One region of the Pseudoduganella sp. SL102 genome, then DNA from elsewhere that is predicted to be linked to it. Evidence: predicted binding sites of a transcription regulator. Region 1 holds the regulator's gene; each other region holds the start of a gene.
What was found. Region 1 encodes sigma-54, which starts transcription at its own class of promoters, with help from an activator protein. Its sites were predicted from a motif close to TGGCANGNAANCTGCTTT; they were not measured.
Positions count from the first base shown of each region.

Region 2: a site for sigma-54 is predicted at 927-944, ahead of pqqA (pyrroloquinoline quinone precursor peptide PqqA). Genes of this name have one in related genera too.
Region 3: a site for sigma-54 is predicted at 1,287-1,304, ahead of OU994_RS04855 (flavin monoamine oxidase family protein). Genes of this name have one in related genera too.

Region 1 is NZ_CP115554.1:978,651-980,851, reverse strand. It holds gene hpf (ribosome hibernation-promoting factor, HPF/YfiA family) at 1-169, opposite strand, end outside; gene OU994_RS04170 (RNA polymerase factor sigma-54) at 310-1,785, opposite strand; gene lptB (LPS export ABC transporter ATP-binding protein) at 1,824-2,201, opposite strand, start outside.
Region 2 is NZ_CP115554.1:3,276,903-3,279,103, forward strand. It holds gene pqqB (pyrroloquinoline quinone biosynthesis protein PqqB) at 1-692, opposite strand, end outside; gene pqqA (pyrroloquinoline quinone precursor peptide PqqA) at 759-833, opposite strand; gene OU994_RS13970 (sensor histidine kinase) at 1,175-2,201, opposite strand, start outside.
Region 3 is NZ_CP115554.1:1,137,348-1,139,548, forward strand. It holds gene OU994_RS04850 (hypothetical protein) at 1-1,024, shown strand, start outside; gene OU994_RS04855 (flavin monoamine oxidase family protein) at 1,350-2,201, shown strand, end outside.

The sequences.
Region 1 (2,201 bases):
TTTCGGCTTTCTGTCTTTTCTCTTTCTCGGTGAGATTATCTACACTCAGGATCACACTTACATCGATCAGCTGATCGAAATGGCGTCTAACGCGTTCCAGCTTGTTCTGCACATACTCGCGAATGGCAGGGGTAACGTCGATATGGTGTCCACTGATGGTCAGATTCATACACACACTCCTAAAGAAGATATAACAGGTTCGTGCGTTATCCGCCAAAACAGGCAAGGCGGCGCAGAGGAACCCAAGCACTACCAGGATTTGCCGCAAGGGCTTGCAAAGGGGTTTGCAAATGCGCTTGCAACGAACTGCTATAGCGATTTGCGGAGGCTGACCGGGGGGATTTTCAATGCTTCGCGATATTTGGCAACAGTGCGTCGCGCAATCACCATGCCTTGTTCACCCAGCATGTCCGCAATCTTACTGTCGGATAAAGGGTTCTTCGGGTCTTCGGCTCCTGTGAATTGCACGATCAGCGCCCGGATCGCAGTCGAGGATGCTTCCCCGCCAGCTTCGGTTGCAACGTGGCTGCCAAAAAAGTACTTCAACTCAAACATGCCATGCGGCGTCAGCATATATTTTTGAGTTGTTACCCGAGAGATAGTACTCTCGTGTAGACCCAGTGTATCAGCTATTTCACGCAACACAAGGGGTCTCATTGCCACCGCGCCATGCGAGAAAAAGTTCTTCTGCCGTTCGACGATGGCCTGGGCCACGCGGAGGATCGTGTCGAAGCGCTGGCGCATATTCTTGATCAGCCACTTTGCTTCTTGCAGCTGTGCATTCATCTGCGTCTCGCCCTTGCCCTGCTTGAGCAGGCTGGCGTACAGCGCATTGACACGCAGGCGGGGCATCACGTCGTTGTTCAACGTGACGATCCAGCCGTTGCGCCCCCGCTTTACCACCACATCCGGTACCACGTAGTCTGACACGTCGGCCGCGAAGGCGGCGCCCGGATGCGGGTTGCATTGGCGGATCACGGCCTGTGCTTCACGCAGGTCTTCGTCGTCGCAGTCGAGCGCCTTCTTGAGCTTGTTGAAGTCGCGCTGGGCAAACCACTGCAAGTGTTTTTCAACGATGCACAGCGCCATGCGCCGCGTTACCAGCGGCACGCCGGGCATGCGCCGGATCTGCAGCGCCAGGCACTCGGAAGCGTTGCGCGCGCCAATGCCCGGCGGGTCGAAGCTCTGCAGCAGGTTGAGCGCGGTGCGCAATTCTCCGATCTCGATTTCCAGCTCTTCCGGCATGCGCTCGTGGATCTCTTCCAGGCTTTCCTCGAGGTAGCCGTTATCGTCGAGCGCATCGATGATCAGTTCCACCAGGCCCCGGTCGCGCGCCTCCAGCACGGTCACGCGCATCTGCTCCATCAGGTGCTCGCGCAGGCTGCGGTGGCTGGCTTCCAGCTGGGGGCGGGCATCGTCGTCGTCCGGCCCCTTGCCGCTGCCGGCGCTGCTCCAGTCGGTATCGCCGGTGCCGGCATCGAGGCCTACGCCCTCGCCGCCATCGAACGGCTCGGGTTCCGGCGCGGCGGGCGCATCCTGCGGCGGCCCGCCTTCCGGTGGCGCCTCGCCGGCCCCTTGCGTCGTGTTGATCGCGCCATCGGCCAGCAAGCGCACCGAGCGGTCGAGAGGATCGTCGAGCCGCTCCAGCAGCGGGTTATCGGTCAGCAGCTGTTCCAGTTCCTGGTGCAGCTCCAGCGTGGACAATTGCAGCAGCCGGATCGACTGCTGCAGTTGCGGCGTCAGCGCGAGGTGCTGGGAAGTGCGCAGTTGCAAGGACTGTTTCATGGCTGATTAGGAGCTGGTTGAGGTCTGGTCAAGGCCGCTCACATGCGGAAATGTTCACCCAGATAGACACGACGTACGGACTCGTCGGCGATGATGTCGTCGGGCCGGCCGGAAGCCAGCACACTGCCCTGGTTGATGATATACGCCCGGTCGCAGATGCCCAGCGTTTCCCGCACGTTGTGATCCGTGATCAATACGCCGATGCTGCGCTCCTTCAGGAAACGCACGATGCGCTGGATCTCGATCACGGCGATCGGGTCGACGCCGGCAAACGGCTCGTCCAGCAGCACGAAGCGGGGATTGGTTGCCAGCGCGCGGGCGATCTCCACCCGGCGCCGTTCACCGCCGGACAGCGACAGCGCCGTGTTCTCGCGCAGCTTCTCGATCTGCAGGTCGGCCAGCAGCGCGTTCAGCCG
Region 2 (2,201 bases), 2.3 Mb from region 1:
GCGCGCCAGAACGTGCCATCGACCAGCACGCAGTCGGCCTGGCGCATCGCGGCATCGACCTGCGGCTCGATCATGCCCAGCCCCGGCGCGTAGAACAGCGACCTGCCGCTGCCGGTATCCTCGATCAGCAGGCCGATATTGTCGCCGATGCCCGGCTGCGTGCGGTGCGGCGAATACGGCGGCGCCTTGCTGGACAGGACCAGCGGCATGAAACGGATGCCGTCGATGCCCGGCACCTGCACCGCCTGCATGCCGGGCCCGTCGCCGATGGTGTGCAACGCATGCCAATGCACACCGCAGTAGTGCGACAGCACCGGCGCCAGGGGCAGGCTGGTGTTGAGATCGTTCCATACCGATGCGGTGCAGTAGAGTGGCAGCGGCGTTCCCTCGCGCAGCATCAACAGACCGGTGATATGGTCGATCTGCGCATCCATCAGCATCACGGCGGCGATGCGGGAATCGCGCTTTGCCCGCGACGGCTGCAGCGCCGGCGTCGCGCGGATCTGCGCCAGGATGTCGGGAGACGCGTTGATCAGCACCCAGTCGTTGCCATCGCCCGAGACCGCGATCGACGATTGGGTACGGGCCGTGGCGGCAAGCGTGCCGTTGCGCACGCCCGCGCAATTGCGGCAGTTGCAGTTCCACTGCGGGAAGCCGCCGCCGGCTGCCGAGCCCAATACGATGATTTTCATGGTGTCGTTCAGTGGACGGAAATCCGTGCCCGGCTCACCCTGCGGCACGGTTTCCCGAGCCAGGCCCTAGCGGTTTGCGATATACATCGTGATTTCGAATCCGAACCGCAGGTCGGTAAATTCCGGTTTGCTCCAGGTCATGACAGGTCTCCTCCAGGTTGGTGTGATGAGCAGGCCGGTTACGCGGACGGACGGCTCAAGGGCTTACCGCACGGTTCGTGCAGTCACGGGCATAAAGCGAGAATCGTGCCAAAGAGGGCGAGGCAGGCGAGGCAGGACCTGGCGCGCAGCGGGCACAGGTGGGAAGCCCATTGCGCCACCGGATGCGGAAGGGCTGTGACGCAGGTCGGCGCAACAGTGTGTCAAAACCGAACAGTGTGTCAGCCCCGATGACGCACTGTGCCAGTCGAAGGCCGGAAGGTCTGCACCACCGATGTATCGCCGGCCGGTTTGCAGGTGGAAGAGCCCTTCCTGCCGGCTTGTCACAGCAAGGGCAGCTTGACGATCACCTCCAGGCCGTGCGGATCGACATCTTCCAGCGCCACGCTGCCGCCATGCTGCATGACGATCTCCTGCACGATCGCCAGGCCCAGCCCGCAGCCCAGGCCCTGGTCCGTGGCACGCACGAACCGGTCGAACACGCGAGCATGGTCGGCGCGGGCGATGCCGGGGCCGTTGTCGCTGACGCTGATGCGGGCATGGCCGCCATCGCGCCACAGGGCCACGGTGATCTCGCTGCCCGAGCCGGCATATTCGATGGCGTTGTCGAGGATGTTGACGAGCGCCTCGGCCAGCAGCATCGGATTGGCCAGCACCTGCAGGCCAGCCGGATCATCCGCCGCGCCCTGGTCGGCGATGCCGAGATCGGCGCCGGCACGCAGCGCCTTCGGCACCATGTCCGCGACCACCTGCTCGACCAGCGCGCCAAGTTCGACGGGCGAGCGCTCCCGCACCATGGCCGCCTCGGGCTCGGCGCGCGCCAGCATCAGCATGCGGGAAATGAGGTGGGCGCTGCGCGTGGCGCTCTGGTGCAGCATGGTCAGGCGGGCCACCAGGGCCTTGTCGTTGGTCGCGCCCAGTGCCAGTTCGGCGTGGCTGATCAGGCCCGCCAGCGGCGTGCGCAACTGGTGGGCGGCATCGGCGATGAAGCGCTTCTGAGCATCGACATTCTGGCGCACCGCGGCCAGCAGCGCGTTCAGCGCGCGCACCAGCGAGCGCAGTTCGCGCGGGGCCGCTTCGGCGCGCAGCGGGGTGAGGTCGTTCGGCGAGCGGCCTTCCACTTCGCGGCGCAGGCGCAGCAGCGGCGCGAGCCCGGCGCCGGTGCCGGCCCAGACGATCACGGTCATCAGCATGATCAGTGCCGACAGCGGCAGCAGGGTGTCGAGCAGGATCCGCTTCCAGATGGATTCTCGCGCCGCTACGCCGCGCGCCACCTGTACCAGCATCCATTGCTGGCGGCCATTCACTTCGCCATTCTTCAGGTACAGCGCCGCTACCCGCACCTTGGCC
Region 3 (2,201 bases), 160 kb from region 1:
GCATGCGCAGGTGGAAGCCGAAGGACGGCCCGGTGCCGCCTTCCAGATTGCCGCCGTGCGCGCCGACGTGCAGTTGCTGGGTGGTGGCGAACGCCGCCGGCTGGCTGGCCGGCCCGTCATCTATCTGGTCAGCGACATGTTCTCGGGCATGGTCACGGGCTTCCATGTCAGCCTGGAAGCGCCGGCATGGCGCCATGCGCTGATGGCGCTGGCCAACTGCGCAGCCGACAAACCGCGCCAGGCATTGCGCCATGGCCGCGTCATCGCCACGCAGGACTGGCCATGCCGCCACCTGCCTGAGCGGCTGCTGGTGCCCGGTGCGCTGGCCGGCGGCGACGGCGGCCGCGCGCTGCAGGACAATTTCGGCGTGCGCTGCGTGACAGGGATTCCGGCCGAGGTGCCGGCGCGGGCCGCGCTGGAGCGCCGCTTCGCGCTGTTGCGTGCGGACGCGCCGGCCATGGCGCCCGCGCTGTCTTCCGAACTGGGCCCGCTGGACGGCGCACTCGACCTCCAGCAGTTCCGCCGCCTCGTGATCGACGCCATCCTGGAACACAACCTGCAGGGAATAGGTAACGGCAGCGGCAATGGCGTGGGCCCGGCGCCGCTGCAGCTGTGGGACTGGGGCGTGCGCGAACGGGGCGCCGCGCTGAAGCAGTATGCGGAAGACCTGGTGCACTGCGCGCTGCTGCCGCTGCACGATGCGCTGGTGACGGAAGAGGGCATCAGCCTGGGTGGCCAGCTGTACACCTGCGCCAAGGCGGTGGAAGAACGCTGGTTCGAGCGGGCGCGCCAGCGCGGCCGCTGGGTCGTGCGCGTGGCGCATGACGAACATGGCGAATCCACGGGCGACGGCGTCTACCTGCCCGACCCGGCCGCGCCGATGCGCTTCCATCCCTGCCAGCCGGTGCAGCGCGGCATCGCGGCGGCCCAGCCGTTCACCCGCCCGGAAACCCCGATCCGGCGCGCGCCGGCAGCCGGGCAGCACCCCAGCTTCGAACGCATCGTCGCCGGTTTCGTCGGCTGATTTCCTTCACCCTCGTTGTATTTTCAGCGCGCCGCCCGGCGCGCTTTTTTTTCGTGCGCCGCACTGGTGCACCGCGCAATGCCGCAGCGACTTTGATGCCGCACCCTCCGCCAAACAATGTCTGGACGCTGGCAGGGCTGCGATTGACTGCTGCCACCCATGACTGCCGCCGGTGGCGGTCGCCGATGCGTGCGCGCACCGGCCGCCAGGCGCGAAACCACTTCATTCGCCTCGTCAAAAAGAGTGCTTACCAGATAGGCAGTGGCATACCGATTGCTTAGATACCCATGTGCAAGCATGTTCACCTACACAAGAAGGGGCAGCGATGAAACAAGGGTTGATGAAGGCGGCAACGCGGCGCGATTTCCTGTACCGTGCCGCCGCGGTGGGCGGTACCGGGCTGCTGCTCAATGCGATGAATGCCTGGGGCATGGGCATCGCATCGACGATGTCCGGCCCGCCGGCGCTGACCGGCAGCGGCAAGGGCAAATCGGTGGTGATCCTGGGTGCCGGGCTGGCCGGCATGACGGCCGCCTACGAGATGGCCAAGCTGGGCTACCGCGTGCAGGTACTGGAAGCGCGCGGTTTCGCCGGCGGCCGCTGCCAGACCGCGCGCAATGGTTTCGAGCTGACCGAACTGGGTGGCGAAACACAGCGCTGCGCTTTCGAGAAAGGCGAATACATCAACCACGGCCCCTGGCGTATCCCGCTGCACCACCAGTCCACGCTGCATTACACGCGCCTGTTCGAAGTGCCGCTGGAAGTGATGGTCAACGATAACGATCACTCCTTCGTCTACCTGGAAAACGGCGGCCCGCTGTCGAAGCAGCGCCTGCGCCCCGCGCAGATCAAGGCGGACATGCGCGGCCACGTGGCCGAACTGCTGGCCAAGTCGGTGCAGGACCACCAGCTCGACAAGGCGCTCTCCAGCGACGACCAGCGCGCGCTGCTCGACTACCTGAAGCACGAAGGCCACCTGGCGGCGGGCGACCTCAGTTACAAGGGCCGCAGTGGCCGCGGCTTCGCCGTCAATCCGGGCGCCGGCGTGACTCCGGGACCGGGTGCGTTCTCCGACCCGCTGGCCTTCCATGACCTGCTGGCTTCCGGCGTGGGCAAGATCTACAGCGCGGTGCAGGACTACCCGATGCAGAACACGATGTTCCAGCCGGTGGGCGGC